4 regions of the Mesorhizobium sp. M0676 genome follow, and region 1 is predicted to be linked to each of the others. Evidence: predicted binding sites of a transcription regulator. Region 1 holds the regulator's gene; each other region holds the start of a gene.
What was found. Region 1 encodes LexA, which represses DNA repair genes until DNA is damaged. Its sites were predicted from a motif close to TGTTCNNNNTGTGTTCNG; they were not measured.
Positions count from the first base shown of each region.

Region 2: NKI35_RS02940 (PA0069 family radical SAM protein) is a predicted target of LexA. The motif match lies at 1,592-1,609, and genes of this name have one in related genera.
Region 3: uvrA (excinuclease ABC subunit UvrA) is a predicted target of LexA. The motif match lies at 1,330-1,347, and genes of this name have one in related genera.
Region 4: recA (recombinase RecA) is a predicted target of LexA. The motif match lies at 1,277-1,294, and genes of this name have one in related genera.

Region 1 covers NZ_JAMYPU010000025.1:16,350-20,169, reverse strand. Annotated here, with positions in the region: gene kynU (kynureninase) at 1-268, opposite strand, end outside; partial or broken gene NKI35_RS23910 (GntR family transcriptional regulator) at 437-1,197, shown strand; gene lexA (transcriptional repressor LexA) at 1,400-2,182, shown strand; partial or broken gene NKI35_RS23900 (ComEC/Rec2 family competence protein) at 2,176-3,820, opposite strand, start outside.
Region 2 covers NZ_JAMYPU010000002.1:179,868-183,687, forward strand. Annotated here, with positions in the region: gene NKI35_RS02930 (hypothetical protein) at 1-777, opposite strand, end outside; gene NKI35_RS02935 (glycosyltransferase) at 1,030-1,533, opposite strand; gene NKI35_RS02940 (PA0069 family radical SAM protein) at 1,684-2,838, shown strand; gene rnhB (ribonuclease HII) at 2,993-3,688, shown strand.
Region 3 covers NZ_JAMYPU010000013.1:99,290-103,109, forward strand. Annotated here, with positions in the region: gene uvrA (excinuclease ABC subunit UvrA) at 1-1,180, opposite strand, end outside; gene NKI35_RS16470 (hypothetical protein) at 1,966-2,187, opposite strand; gene NKI35_RS16475 (ATP-dependent Clp protease proteolytic subunit) at 2,334-2,942, opposite strand; gene NKI35_RS16480 (SRPBCC family protein) at 2,972-3,439, opposite strand; gene NKI35_RS16485 (ArsR/SmtB family transcription factor) at 3,436-3,750, opposite strand.
Region 4 covers NZ_JAMYPU010000018.1:94,554-98,373, reverse strand. Annotated here, with positions in the region: gene recA (recombinase RecA) at 115-1,218, opposite strand; gene NKI35_RS20415 (carbohydrate kinase family protein) at 1,501-2,445, shown strand; gene NKI35_RS20410 (pseudouridine-5'-phosphate glycosidase) at 2,516-3,433, shown strand; gene NKI35_RS20405 (TfoX/Sxy family protein) at 3,635-3,820, opposite strand, start outside.

The DNA.
Region 1 (3,820 bases):
CCGCGCCGATCAGTCGCCCGAGCTGATCTCCGAGTTCCACCGGCATGTTGAACCAGCCGGCGGTGTTCCAGGCGCGAATGAGGTCGTGCGCCCATTCCTGCGTGGCGGCCTGCTGCAGTTCGCTGAAGACGACCGCTGACGCGGCGCCCAGGGAATTGCCGTCGAGATAAATCACGCCTTGCGGCAAGACAAAGCGTTCACGCATGGAGCGCAGCGGATCGGCGGCATCCATTGCTTCGATTGTAGCGAGATCGGGTGTCGTGCTCATGATCCGGCGCCCCTCCATGGACAAACGCGCGCGGCGGAGCCTGCCGCCCAAACATGCCGGCGATCTTGAGTGGTCGCCCTTGAACTGTCAAACATTATATATAATTCACCCACTGAAAGGCTTTGATATATAATGATCCGCCCGAGCGTTTATGTCTGATGGATCACGATGCTGGATGACGAGCAGACCTCGAAGACGGAAGTGGCCTATCGCCTGCTCAGGCGCGATATTCTTGCGACCCGGCTGGCGCCTGCCGCGCCGTTGAAGCTGAGCACGCTGCGCAACACCTACGGCATCGGCTGGACGCCGTTGCGCGAGGCGCTGTCGCGGCTGGAGGCGGAACGGCTTGTGACCGCCATCAGCAACCGCGGGTTTGCGGTCGCTCCCGTCTCTCGGGCGGAGCTCGAGGATTTGGCGCGTGCGCGGCTGGTGGTCGAACTGCCCCTGCTGGTGGAATCGATCGAGAAGGGCGACCGTGAGTGGGAAGACGCGGTCGTTGCCGCCCACTATCGTCTCTCACGGTGCGGGTCTGTTCTCGACGATCGGATGATGCGGTCGACGCGTGGTACGAAAAACACGATGCCTTCCATGCGGCGCTGCTCAGTGCCGCGACATCCAGCTGGCTGCTGCGCTTCAATGCAACGATTTCCGACCAATTGCATCGCCATCACCGCTTTCTGGGTCTGGCCCCGACGCTGCGCGCCGCCGCCGGCCGCACGGACGGACACCGGAAGGCCGTGGCGGCCCTGCGCGACGCCGTGGCGATCGAACACCATACCGCCCTGATGGAAGCGGCCCTCGGTCGCGACGTCGAACGTGCGAAAACTCTGATGACCGCTCACATCGGCTACACGCTGCAGGTCTATGCCCAGAGCGAACCCGGCGCGGATGCTGCGCAGCCCCGTCCGAAAAGGAAGCGGCGATCGTAGCCGACGACGCAGGCACTTTGTCTTCGTTTCACCCCGTTGCCGGCAGTTGGGCAGGCGGCGCTCGCAGCGCCGAACGTTACGCTGAACAAAACGTCAACACATTCATTAAACTTTAAAAGGTTGCGGAACACAACTGGAACAGATAGTGTTTGTTCTGGGTTTGTTTTTTCCGATTCTGGTTTCAGAACCCTTGGGGGCCGCGATGCTGACGCGCAAACAACATGAGCTTCTGATGTTCATCCATGAACGCCTGAAGGAGAGCGGAATCCCGCCGTCCTTCGATGAGATGAAGGAAGCGCTTGACCTCGCCTCCAAGTCCGGCATCCACCGCCTGATCACGGCGCTTGAGGAGCGCGGTTTCATTCGCCGGCTGCCGAACCGGGCGCGCGCGCTGGAAGTGCTGCGGCTGCCCGACTCGATCGCACCAGGCCTCAATGCGGCGAGGAAGTTTTCGCCGAGCGTCATTCAGGGCAGTCTTGGTCAAACCGGCCAAGGGCAAGGCGGCCAAGGACAAGGCGCGATGGGCCAAGGCGGTCTCGGCCGCCAGATCAAGCCGGGCTCGCCGTCGCGTTCGATGTCGGCCGGCAATGACGATGCCGTTTCCGCGATTTCAATCCCGGTTATGGGACGCATCGCCGCCGGCGTGCCGATCGACGCCATCCAGCATCAGACCCATTCGATCTCGGTGCCGCCCGATATGATCATGGGCGGCGAACACTACGCGCTCGAGGTCAAGGGCGATTCGATGATCGAGGCCGGCATTTTCGATGGCGACACGGTCATCATCCGCAATGCCGACACAGCCAGCCCCGGCGAGATCGTGGTGGCGTTGGTCGACGATGAGGAAGCGACCCTGAAACGCTTCCGCCGCAAGGGCGCCTCGATCGCCCTGGAAGCCGCCAACCCGGCCTACGAGACCCGCATTTTTGGACCGGACAGGGTGAAGGTGCAGGGCAAGCTTGTCGGATTGATCCGGCGCTACTGAGCCGGCTTGGGTTTGTACTTTTCACGCTGGTTGTAAGGCGGCAGGCCGCGCGCGTCGCGGGAGAAGCGGCGTTGCTCGTGCCAGGGGCGATACGGCTTGTCGACGGCGAACCGGATGGTTGGCGCTGCCGCTGCCGATTGCGGATCGAAGAAGACGGCGGCGCTGCCGTCGCGGGCCAGCTGCTTCTTCGTCACGACCAGGACCAGCGGGTCGCGGCACGGATTGTAGGCGGTGGCGTCATCGATGACGATCAGGCTCGCGAAGGCACAGGCCGGCCGCGCCGTCTTGCGGTCTTTCGCAAGGGCTACAATGGCTCCGGAAGGGTGTCGAGCGATACAGAGATCGCCGGTGCAATAGAAGGGCGAGCCGGGCGGCAGATCGAGCGGATCGAGATCGAACCGCGTATCTGTTGCCTCGAAAATCTCGGGCGGGACAATGGTTTCGGCCCGCAGCGCCCGTTTCCAATTGTCCGTGGTGAATTCGTTGGAGCGTTCGCGGTTGAGGGCGAGTTCGCCGCCACCGATCGGCATGGCCACCAAATGTGCGTCCTCGGATATGAGCACGTCGGGCGTAAGCACCTGCGGCACCGTCAACAGGCCGGCCAGCGCGAAAGGCACGGCCGCCAGCCTGAGCCAGGTGGTGGCCATGGTGGCGATGACGAGGGCGACCGCCACCAACAGCACCGAGCGGATGGAGATCAGCCCGACGGCGTCGACCGGCGAGCGCTCGGAAATCCAGGCCGATATAGCGATCATCGCCATCAGACCCTTGCCCATCACATAGAGGAACGGCCCGTCGGCGCCGAACGGCATCGCCAGTGCGCTGAGCACGGCAAAGGGCATGACGATCACCGAAACAATCGGCATCACGGCCAGATTGGCGATCAGGCTGAGCGGCGACACACGCTGAAAATGCCAAATGGCGAACAGCAAGGTTGCACTGCCGGCGATGATCGAGGTCATGGCGAGGCCGCCCATGGCCAGCGCGAATTTTCGCGACAGGAAGCCGACGAAGGAGCGCTTTGCCGACGGCGTTCTCACCTTGTCGGCGCGGTAATCGGCCCAGCCGGCATAGGCGCCGACAAGGGCGGCGGTGGCGGCAAACGACATCTGGAAGCTGGGACCGACCACCTCGTGCGGCGACACCAGGATGACGGCAATGGCGGAGATCGCCAGATTGCGCATGGTGAGTGCGGCGCGATCAAACAGCACGGCGACAAGCATGACCGCCAGCATGATGAAGCTGCGCTCGGCGGCAACCACGACGCCTGAAATAACGAGGCGGCGATCGAGACAAGCGCTGCCGCGGCCGCATATTTCTTCACCGGCCGGCGCGATGAGAAATCGGGAAACAGCGCAAAGGCGCCACGCAGCAACGCCATGATGGTGCCGGCAACCAGCGCCATGTGCAGGCCGGAGATGGAGATGATGTGGTAGATGCCGGTGCGCCGCATCGCTTCGTTGACCTCGTCCGGGATGCCGGCGCGCACCCCGACAATCAACGCCGCGGCAATCTCGCCTTCGGCGCCGCCGATCTTGCCCCTGATATGGTCGGCAATGTTTTCGCGCGCGTTCTCGATTGCCGAGGAGAGCCGCGCGGCCAGCGGCGGCGGTCCCTGCGTAGCAATGGTTTTCGGAT
Region 2 (3,820 bases), on a different contig from region 1:
CGCCGGATGGCCGACCAGCAGCGTCAACTGGTGCTTGAGGCTGCGCCTGTTGTGGCTGCCTTTGACATAGACATGCGGGCCGGTGCCGGCATCGCAGGGCTTGAGATAGAAGAAGAATTTCAGCATCCGCCAGTCGTCGAGATCGAAATGATATTTGCCGAGCGAGGCAAGGTTCTTGTCGGCGTCGGAAGCCTCGCCGGTCGGAAAGCTCCACCAGATACGCGTGGTGATCAGCTTTGCCTGCCCGCCCAGATAGTGCTGGGCGATGTCGAGCAGCAGCGGGTCGTTCTGGATGGCGAGTGCCGCCTTGCAGCCGAGGATGCGCTCGAAATAGTGTCCGCTGAGCAAAGAGCGGCCGAACCGCTTCTCGGCTTCTGCGTGTTCTCCGGGCATGAATTCGAGCCGGCGGTCGAAATTGCCGAAGCACGGCGTGCTCTGAGCAAAGCTGGCGATCTCTTCGTGGATTGCCTGCGGAAGGACCAGTCCGGAGAACAGCCCATCGGTGCGCAGCGCCGCGACGATCGACTTGAGGTCGACGCCCCTGAACATCGTCGCTCCGGCACTCTGCGCGGGGCGCGCGGCTTTGGCGCCAAGCCAGTGCAGCTTGCGCGCCGGCATGGTGCGGGCAAGCACGAACATCGGCAGCCATGCGGGATTTTCGCGCAGGTCGGACAGATAGGTCGGGATACGCACCGCAATGCGGCGGAGCAGGCTGCCGTTGCGGGCAATGGCTTCCAGACTGGGGGCGCCGGATTTGTCAGGGGACGAAAGGTTCATCGGGGTCCTCAGATATGAACGGCAGCAACGATGACGCGGCGCTTGCTTACCGCTCCGGCACTACCCAAACCCCGATATCCCGCATCAACGGAATGCTAATCCCGCGTCAGCTTTTGTGCAATGCACAATAGCTTTTTGCGGCGAAAAAGAGGGATGGTGCTGCGACCGTGCCAATGCGGATGAGACGCCGACGCTGCCCCTCATCCGCCCTTCGGGCACCCTTCTCCCTGGGAACGGGAAAAGGGAGAAACATCACTTCTTCGGCGCCAGCCAGATTTCGGCGTCGAGCCGCCTGGTGGCGAGACCGCGCGCAAGGGCTTCGGCGCTGTGCGCGTTCTTCGACAGGGCAGCGGCCTGGCGCTTGCTGATGACCAGCCCTTCGGCCAGCGCCCGGTTGCCCGAAAACACCCGTGACAGGAACGGCGTGCGGCTGCCGCGCGCACGGCAAAAGCGCGCCGGCATGGTTTGCCGCGCCGTGTGAGCGACAACGTCGTCGATCCAGCCCTCCGCCAGCCTTGCGCCGGGTTCCAGAAACAGCAGCCAGTCACCCTTCGCCTGTCTGATTCCCGCGGCAATGCCGCCGGCCACGAAGTGGCAGCCGGCATGATCGGCAACCCGATGCGTCTGGTCGGTCGAGCCGGTGTCGCAGACGATGACATCGCGCACCACGCCCTCGACCGCGCCGCCGATCAACGAGGCGAGCGTGCGGGCAAGGCCTTCTTCGTCATCCCGGGTTTCGATGAGAACGCTGAGCATTTTTAGCCGAATAGCGGAAAGCCCTGCGCAGCGCCAGTTTTGCATGGCCCAACGAAAAAGTTCTTGCTTTGTTCTCATCAGCGAAATAGGATTATTTTCATGAATAGAGCAATTCGACAGCCAGCCGACAGTCCTTGGGAAAGGGCCAAAATGGAACATATCGTGCGTGCGGACATTGCTGCTTTCGGAGCAGGGCGAGCCGAGATGGCCAATGCGATGATCGAACAGAGCGGCATGCGGGTCCGTCCGGATCGCAACCGCGGCCGTTCCGCGGGCATCAACCCGTCCGGCCGGTTCGAGCCGGTCAGCCGGCATGTGTTCGACGACGGCTGGAATTCGCTGGAGGAATTGCCGCCGTTCAAGACCGAAGTGCAGGTTGAGAAGCCGCGCGCCATCATCACCCGCAACGAATCGCCCGACATTTCCTTCGACCGCTCGATCAACCCCTATCGCGGCTGCGAGCATGGCTGCGTCTATTGTTTCGCCCGGCCGACGCATTCCTTCATGGGCCTGTCGCCGGGGCTGGATTTCGAAGCGAAGCTGTTTGCCAAGCCGGATGCGGCGCGGCTGCTCGACAAGGAACTATCGAAGGATGGCTATCAGCCGCGCACCATCGCCATCGGCACCAACACCGATCCCTACCAGCCGATCGAGAAACAATACCGGATCATGCGCGAGATCCTCGAAGTGCTGGAGGCGCGCGGCCATCCGGTCGGCATCGTCACCAAATCCCATCTGGTGACGCGCGACATCGACATCTTGTCGCGCATGGCCGAACGGGGCTTGGCCAAGGTGGCGCTGTCGGTGACAACGATGGACCGCATGCTGGCGCGCACCATGGAGCCACGCGCGTCGACGCCGACCAAGCGGCTTGAGGCGATCCGGCAGCTTTCCGATGCCGGCATCCCGGCCTCTGTCATGGTGGCGCCGATCATTCCCGGCCTGACCGACCAGGAGATGGAGCGCATCCTCGATTCGGCACGCGCCGCAGGCGCCCGCGAGGCCGGCTATGTGATCCTGCGCCTGCCGCTCGAGGTGGCGCCGATCTTCAAGGACTGGCTGCTGCGCCACTATCCCGACCGCTACCGGCATGTGATGTCGCTGATCCGTTCGATGCGCGACGGCAAGGACTATGATTCGGAATGGGGCAAGCGGATGAAAGGCGCCGGCCCCTATGCCTGGCAGATCGGCCGGCGCTTCGAGATCACGGCCAAGCGGCTCGGCCTCAACGCCGAGCGGCGCACGCTCCGAACCGACCAGTTTGTCGCCGCCGCCAAGGCGACCGAGCAGCTGATGCTGCTCTGAGAGTAGCGCCTGCCCTGCCCTCGTGGTTGGCAGGCGACCCAAGAATCCCGTCCGGCCTGTCCCCCGGCCTGCAGACGGTGCCCTCCCGGTCTTGCCCCACTCGACCCTGGAGGGACTTGCGGAGAATCGGAGCCGATGCGAACCTCGCCGCAACATGGCTCGCGCGCGTTCCGATTCTCCGCTTCTTTTCGAAATCGTCGAAAAGCCCGACTTCTCTTTCGAGACGAAGGCGATGGCCGAAGGCCTGTGGCCGGTGGCAGGCATGGACGAGGCCGGCCGCGGTCCGCTGGCCGGGCCGGTGGTGGCGGCGGCGGTGATCCTCGATCCCGCGAACATTCCTGAAGGGCTAGACGATTCCAAACGGCTCAACCATTTGCAGCGCGAGGCGCTGTTCCTGAAAATCCTGGGGTCAGCGCTCGGCGTGTCGATGGCCTCGGTCAGTGCCGAAGGCATTGACGGCAGCAACATCCTCAAGGCCAGCCTGGAAGCCATGCGCCGCGCCCTTGCCGGCCTGCCGATCCAGGCGAAGCTGGCGCTGGCCGATGGCCGCGATGTGCCGCCGGGCCTCCTCTGCGAAGGCCGCGCGCTGATCAAGGGCGACCAGCGCTCGCAATCGATCGCCGCCGCCTCGATCGTCGCCAAGGTGATGCGCGACCGCATGATGTGCGGCTGCGGCAGCCATCACGAGCGCTACGGGTTCGAGGTCCATATGGGCTACGCCACCGTGCGGCACCGCACCGCGATCGAAGCGCATGGTCCGGTGGCAAGGCTGCACCGGGCGTCATTCGCGCCGTTCAGGCTGGGTGGAGTTGAGGTGGTTGAGGAAGAGAGCTTCGCCGGGTTGGAGTAATGGTAATCTCCCCCCTTGAGGGGGAGATGGCCGGCAGGCCAGAGGGGGTCGCCGCGCGTGAAGCGCTAGCCCTTACTGGCCGCAGAAAGAGCGTCGCGCCCGGTCGCACCGCCCCCCTCTGTCGCCTTTGGC
Region 3 (3,820 bases), on a different contig from region 1:
ACGTCTTGGTGGTCTTGTAGGAGCGCAGGCCGTCATCATATTGGAAGGTGACCTCGCGCTCGCCGGTGCCACGCAGGACGGCATCCTTTGCCTCTTCGGTCAGGTCTTTGAACTTGTCGCCGAGCTTGAAGCCGTATGCCTTGCCCAGCGCTTCCAGCGTCTGCGCATAATAGGGCGAGGTCGATTTCGCCCACGGGCTGACGGCGCCGTCGCGCAGCGAGACGTTTTCGTCCGGCACGATCAGGCTGGCGTCGATGGCGCGCTGATTGCCGAGGCCGTCGCAGGTCGGGCAGGCGCCGAACGGGTTGTTGAACGAGAACAGCCTGGGCTCGATTTCCGGAATGGTGAAGCCGGAAACCGGGCAGGCGAATTTTTCCGAGAACAGGATGCGCTCATGCGTCTCGTTCTTCGATTTGTTGACCGAGTCCTCGCCGGTCTGGCTGGCGTCGAGCGGCCGGTCGGCGAACTCGGCCACCGCCAGCCCTTCGGCGAGCTTCAGCGCCGTTTCGATGGAATCGGCAAGCCGTGTCGCCAGGTCGCCGCGCACGACGATGCGGTCGACGACGACGTCTATGTCGTGCTTGTACTTCTTGTCCAGCGCCGGCACGTCGGCGATCTCGTAGAAGACGCCGTCGACCTTGACGCGCTGAAAGCCCTTCTTCTGCAGCTCCAGCAGTTCCTTGCGATATTCGCCCTTGCGGCCGCGCACGATCGGCGCCAGCAGGAAAAGGCGCGTGCCTTCCTCCACAGCCAGCACCCGGTCGACCATCTGGCTGACCGTCTGGCTTTCGATCGGCAGGCCGGTCGCCGGCGAATAGGGGATGCCGACGCGCGCGAACAGCAGGCGCATGTAGTCGTAGATCTCGGTGACGGTGCCGACTGTCGAGCGTGGGTTCTTCGACGTGGTCTTCTGCTCGATCGAGATGGCCGGCGACAGCCCGTCGATCTGGTCGACATCCGGCTTCTGCATCATTTCGAGGAACTGGCGCGCATAAGCCGACAGGCTCTCGACGTAACGGCGCTGGCCCTCGGCATAGATGGTGTCGAAAGCAAGCGACGATTTGCCGGAGCCCGACAGGCCGGTCATGACGATCAGGCTGTCACGCGGCAGGTCGAGATCGACATTCTTCAGGTTGTGTTCGCGTGCCCCGCGAATGGAAAGGTATTTATGGTCGGCCATCGCCGGTCGCCGCCTCAGGTCTGGTGTCAGTGGGATCGGCGGGTTTTCCCGGCCATTCCCTATGTAGGTATTTTTGCCGCCACGTCGAGAGACGCCACACTTCTCGACCAAAGCCGTTTAACCGTCTTTCGCGCGAAGGGGCAAGCGGAAAGAACAAAGACCGAACACGCTCCTGACAAAGCTGTGCAGAAACTGACAAGGGTGTTTCTCAGAAACTGACCGTGACGCAAGCTCCCGGCGATCACATTTTCCGTAACCGGCTATTCAAGGTTGACGTCGTCGAATCGGGGGCGCACTCTGCCGGAGTCAACGGAGCCGGCCGTCTTTGATGGCCTCGCCGCCCATAGCGGCCTGCGAGACGCCGCAGGTTTTTGCGATTTGTGCTTCGGATTGACACCTGTCGCAACGGACATAGGAGCGGAGCATGACGCCACCGGATAGTCCCTTGAGGCTCCACCTGCTAGTGGAGCCGCGGCGGGCATAAGTGCCAGGTAGTTTCGAGGCATTGAAGTGTATGTATCCAAATGGACGCATCGCGACAATCCAACAAACCACCCGACAAACCGTGACCTGCCGAATCCCACAAAAATCAGAGACGGCTAGTCGGATCGTCGGCTGAACGCCGCGAAGCATCCGAAATCAAAGTCGGTATAACACTACCGGCAGTTTGGATTTGGAATCCAAAAAAAGCCCCGACCGTTAGCGGAAGCAACGGCGGGGCTGTTCTTTTGTGAGGAAGTCGTCGGCGCAGGCTTTCTCTCCCGTATAGTAACTGGGAAAAGGGGCTACCGGCGCGGCGGCTTGATCCCACCCGTGCCGACATCGACAGTGATGCTGCCGGAAATCCTGACATCGGTGTCGCCGAACTTGAACGTGCCGTTCTCGCCGGCAGGCAGCGCGTCGTCCGGCTCCGGCTGCGGCGCGGGCTTGGCGATGCGGTAGTCGCCGGTCACGCCGGGCAGGGCGCCTTTCCGCGACGTGCTGGTGCTGCCCCCGGCAAAGGCCATGCTCGATGTCGCCGCCGTGATGGCAATGGCTATGGTCAGTCTGTTCAGGTGGTAGCGCATGGCAAGACTATAGTGCCGCGCTCAAGGCGAGGCCAGACCAGCGGCGTTGAAATTGAGGGAACACCGGCCTGCATTCAATCCGCCGATCAGGCCGCCGCCTTTTTGCGGGTGTCGAACACATGGTCGACGAGGCCCCACTCCTTGGCCTCCTTGGCGGTCATGAAGAAATCGCGGTCGAGCGTGCGTTCGACCTCTTCATAGGTGCGGCTGCAATGCTGCGCATACAGTTCCGTCATGTGCCGTTTGGTGCGCAAAATGCCTTCGGCATGGCGCTGGATGTCGGAGGCCTGGCCCTGGAAGCCGCCCAGAGGCTGGTGCAGCACGATGCTGGCGTTGGGGAGCGCGATGCGCCTGCCCGGCGTTCCCGCCATCAGCAGGAACGAGGCCATCGAGGCGGCAAAGCCTATGCACACCGTCGATACCGGGCAACTGACAAATTGCATCGTGTCGTAGATGGCGAAGCCGCTGGTCACCACGCCGCCCGGCGAGTTGATGTAAAGCGAGATCTCCTTGTCGGGGTTTTCGGATTCCAGTGACAGGAGCTGGGCGCAGACCAGCGCCGACATGCCGTCATTGATCTCGCCATTGACGAAGATGATGCGCTCGCGCAGCAGCCGCGAGAAAATGTCGAAGGCGCGTTCGCCGCGGCTCGATTGCTCGATCACCATCGGCACCAGATTGGCAAAGCCGCTCATCTCATTGTCTCCGTTTTGATTTTTCCGGTTCAGGCAGCGCGCAGCAACAGGCGTGGCGCGTTGGCGGCGACAGGCGGTTTGGGCTTGTATGCGCGCAGCCAGAGCCGGCAGCCGGCGCCGGCCATCGCGACCGCAGGCGTCAGGACAAACCCGTCATGGACGATGCGCAGATGCGTGCCGCCGGAAACGGTGCGGGCGAGTGTGAAGGTGACGATGCTCTCCAGCTCCTCGCGGTCGGCGTCGCCGGAACGCTCGCGCCAGGAATAGCGCAGCAGGCGCCCCGGTTCGGCATCGAGCACTTCGCACTCGATCGGCTTCTCAGGCCCGGCAAAGGCAAAGCGGCTGCCGGTTTCCGGATTGATGTCGTTCGGCATCATCCATTCCGCCAAGAGGTCCGGCACGGTCAGTGCCCGCCACACTTTTTCCGGTGCGTCCGGCAGATCGCATTCGAAGGCGAGGGCATCTTTGGCGGTCTGCGTCTGCTCTTCGTCGGTCATTGGTCCATGTCCTTCAAAACGGCCTTCAGTCTTTCGATGCGCTCCGGCCAGAATGCGCGGTAGCGTTCGATCCAGCCGAGCAGCGGCTCGAGCCCTTGCGGATCGGCGCGATAGTAGGCGTTGCGGCCGGCGCGTCTTTCGCTGACCAGGCCTGCGCCGCGCAGCACGGCAAGGTGCTGCGACACCGCCGGCTGCGACACGCTCATGCCAGTGCGCAACTCCGACACGCTCATCTCGCCGGAAGTCAGCCGCTCGTAGACGGCGCGTCGCGTCGGGTCGGCCAGGGCGCGAAAAATCTCTGCTTCGATCATGGCAAAAGCATAAGTCGATACTTATCGATTTGGCAAGGGGTGTTTTGAATGCCCCGTATTGATTGGATCC
Region 4 (3,820 bases), on a different contig from region 1:
CAAAAACGAAAACCGCCAGCGCGAAGGCCGGCGGTTTGAAACGCAATACTAAAGAACTCGGTTACTTAAGCATCGGATAATAGACTGGATTTATGGCCGAACTCTGGCCGTGCCCTACATGGCGCCGGATTCTTCCTCGAAGCCGTCGTCGCTTTCGCCGCGCTCGGGGCCACCATTTTCAAGAAATTTCTCGGCGATCAGCCCGGCATTCTGCCGCAGCGCAAGTTCGATCTCACGCGCCGTGTCGGGATTGTCGCGCAGGAACAGTTTGGCGTTTTCGCGACCTTGGCCGAGACGCTGCGAATTGTAGGAGAACCAGGCGCCGGACTTCTCGACCACGCCGGCCTTGACGCCGAGATCGACCAGTTCGCCGGTCTTGGAGACGCCCTCGCCATACATGATGTCGAACTCGACCACCTTGAAGGGCGGCGCCAGCTTGTTCTTGACCACCTTGACGCGGGTCTGGTTGCCGACGACCTCGTCGCGGTCCTTGACCGAGCCGATGCGGCGGATGTCGAGGCGCACCGAAGCGTAGAATTTCAGCGCGTTGCCGCCGGTCGTGGTTTCCGGCGAACCGAACATGACGCCGATCTTCATGCGGATCTGGTTGATGAAGATGACCATGGTGTTGGAGCGCGAGATCGAGGCAGTCAGCTTGCGCAGCGCCTGGCTCATCAGACGCGCCTGGAGACCGGGCAGCGAATCGCCCATCTCGCCCTCGATTTCAGCGCGCGGCGTCAGGGCGGCCACCGAATCGACGACCAGCACGTCGATGGCGCCGGAACGCACCAGCGTGTCGCAGATTTCCAGCGCCTGCTCGCCGGTGTCCGGCTGCGAGATCAAGAGGTTTTCCAGATCGACGCCGAGCTTGCGGGCATAGACCGGGTCGAGCGCGTGCTCGGCATCAACGAAGGCACAGATGCCGCCCTTCTTCTGGGCTTCCGCCACCGTGTGCAGCGCCAGCGTCGTCTTGCCCGAGCTTTCCGGCCCGTAGATCTCGACAATGCGGCCGCGCGGCAGGCCACCGACGCCAAGCGCGATGTCGAGGCCAAGCGATCCGGTCGGCACGGTTTCAATCTCGACGACCTGCTCGTTGGCGCCCAGCCGCATGATCGAGCCCTTGCCGAAGGCGCGCTCGATTTGCGACAGCGCCGCGTCCAGAGCCTTTGATTTGTCCACCGCTTTGTCCTCTACAAGCCGCAAAGAATTCTGAGCCATGATACATCACCCCTTGGTCGTCAATGAAGGCCGGACAATCCGTAATCCCTGCCCTATTTGTACCTTTTTTGTTCTCGTTTGGCAAGAGGGGTCAAATATCTGAAAAGCAATCTTTATCCGGATTTGTTCTTTTTTTGTCTCATGGTTTCGTTTCCGGATGTATCCACCATTGGGCCAGATGCTCCGGCTGTTTCGATCGGCCGAATCGCCGGCTCGCCTGCGAAGCTCCGTCGCACAGCCTAGCGCTTGTCCGGTTCGAAAAACAAAGGTCATATCGCCGGCATGGTGAAATCAGCAAAGATACTGGCGGTGGGCGGCGCCCATATCGATCGCCGCGGCCAGGTGTCGGGCACGTACGTGCCCGCGGCGTCCAACCCCGGCACGATGCGCGAGGCTGTCGGCGGCGGCGTTTTCAACGCGCTGCGCAGCCTGGTGCGGCGCGGCGTCTCGGCCTCGCTTTTGTCGGTGCGCGGCGGCGATGCCTCGGCCGAGACGGTTGCGCGCGCCATCGCCGACTCCGGCATTGCCGACCTGTCGGCGGTTTTCCTCGACCGCACGACGCCGAGCTACACCGCGCTGATCGATCGCGACGGCGAGCTGATCACCGGCTTTGCCGATATGGCGCTCTACGATTTGGCGTTCCCCAAGCAGATCCGCCGCTCCAAGGTGCGCGAGGTGGTCGCCGAGGCCGATGCGGTGCTCTGCGACGCCAATCTGCCATCAACGGCGCTGGAGCGGCTGGTGGGGCTCGCCGCCGGCAAGCCGGTGTTCGCCATCGCCATTTCGCCGGCCAAGGTGGTGCGGCTGATACCGGTGCTGAAGGAACTCGCGCAGGTCTTCATGAACCGGCGCGAGGCCATGGTGCTGGCCGGCGTCGATGCCAATGCCACCGAGCGCGAGACCGTCGACGGACTGCGCTGCAGCGGCCTCACCAGTGGCGTGGTGACGGCGGGCGACGGCCCGGTGCTGGGATTCGACGAAGCCGGCGCCTTCTCTATCCTGCCGCCGGCGCCGAGAAAAGTCGCCGACGTCACCGGCGCCGGCGACGCGCTGGCCGGCGCCACCATCGCTGCCCTGCTGCGCGGCCTGCCCCTGCGCCAGGCATTGCGCGAGGGCGTTGCCGCCGCCACGCTGGCCATTGAAAGCGCCGACGCGGTTCCGGCCTTCACGATTGCGACCTTCACTGAGGCACTGGCTCTTGTGCCCGACGCGCAGGAAATGGCATGAGGGCGGCCAATTGCCATTGCCGGAGCGCGACGTCCAAGCGGACGCGCGGATCTCCGGATCGGAGACCATCATGACACCGCAAAGCGCCCGCCCCTTCATCGACCTCCACGCGCCCGTGGCCGAGGCGCTCGCCGCTGGCCGCCCCGTCGTGGCGCTGGAAAGCACCATCATCACCCATGGCATGCCTTACCCCGACAATGGCGCCATGGCCGCCAATGTCGAAAAGATCATCCTGGACAATGGCGCGGTGCCGGCGACGATCGCCGTGGTCGCCGGCCGCATCAAGATCGGACTGTCCGACGGCGAGCGCGAGTCGCTGGCCATGACCGCCGATGCCATGAAGCTGTCGCGCGCCGACCTCGGCTTTGCGGTGGCGCAAGGCCGCACCGGCGGCACCACGGTCGCCGCCACCATGATCGCCGCCGACATGGTCGGGATGAAGGTGTTCGCCACCGGCGGCATTGGCGGCGTCCACAAGGGCGCGGAAAAGAGCTTCGACATCTCGGCCGATCTCGACGAGTTGGCGCGCACGCCGGTCATCGTCGTCTCGGCCGGCGCCAAGGCGATCCTCGACATCGAAAAGACGCTGGAAGTGCTGGAGACGCGCGGCGTGCCGGTGATTGGCCATGGCTGCGAGACGATGCCGGCCTTCTGGTCGCGGCATTCGCCGTTCCGCGCGCCGCTGACCCTGCACAGACCGGAAGAGATCGCGCATTTCTACAAGACCAGGGCGGCACTTGGCCTGGTCGGCGGCATGCTGATCGCCAACCCGGTGCCGCAGGACGATGAAATCCCGGCCGACGAGATGGCCGGCTATATCGAGGCCGCGCAGAAGGCGGCGGAAGTGCAGAATGTGACCGGAAAGGCGGTGACGCCGTTCCTGTTGGGCAAAATCCTCGAACTGACCGGCGGCCGGAGCTTGAAGACCAACATCGCGCTGGTCGAGAACAATGCGCGGTTGGCGGCGAGGATTGCGAAGGCGCTGTAGGATCGCCTACGTCGGCGGGACAGCACCCCCCTGGCCTGCCGGCCATCTCCCCCGCAAGGAGGGAGATTAACAGCTTAGCCGCAGGCTCCCATTTTCAACGTTGGTGATTGGCGAAGGCCAATGTGACAACTGATCTCCCCCCTTGCGGGGGAGATGTCCGGCAGGACAGAGGGGGGTGGGAAGAAACGCGGCGGTCCCGGTTCACTTCCCCGCCCTTCGTCCCGCCTCATAAGCCCGACGCGCCCACACCCTCATCTCGTCAGGATCATCAAACGCGTCGTCGGGAATGCTCCAGTACGGCATCGCGACCAGCTTGCCGTGGCGGGTGCCGGTATAGGTCCATTGCTTGCAGCCGGCGGCTTCGAAGTCGGGCGCGCTTTGCTCGTC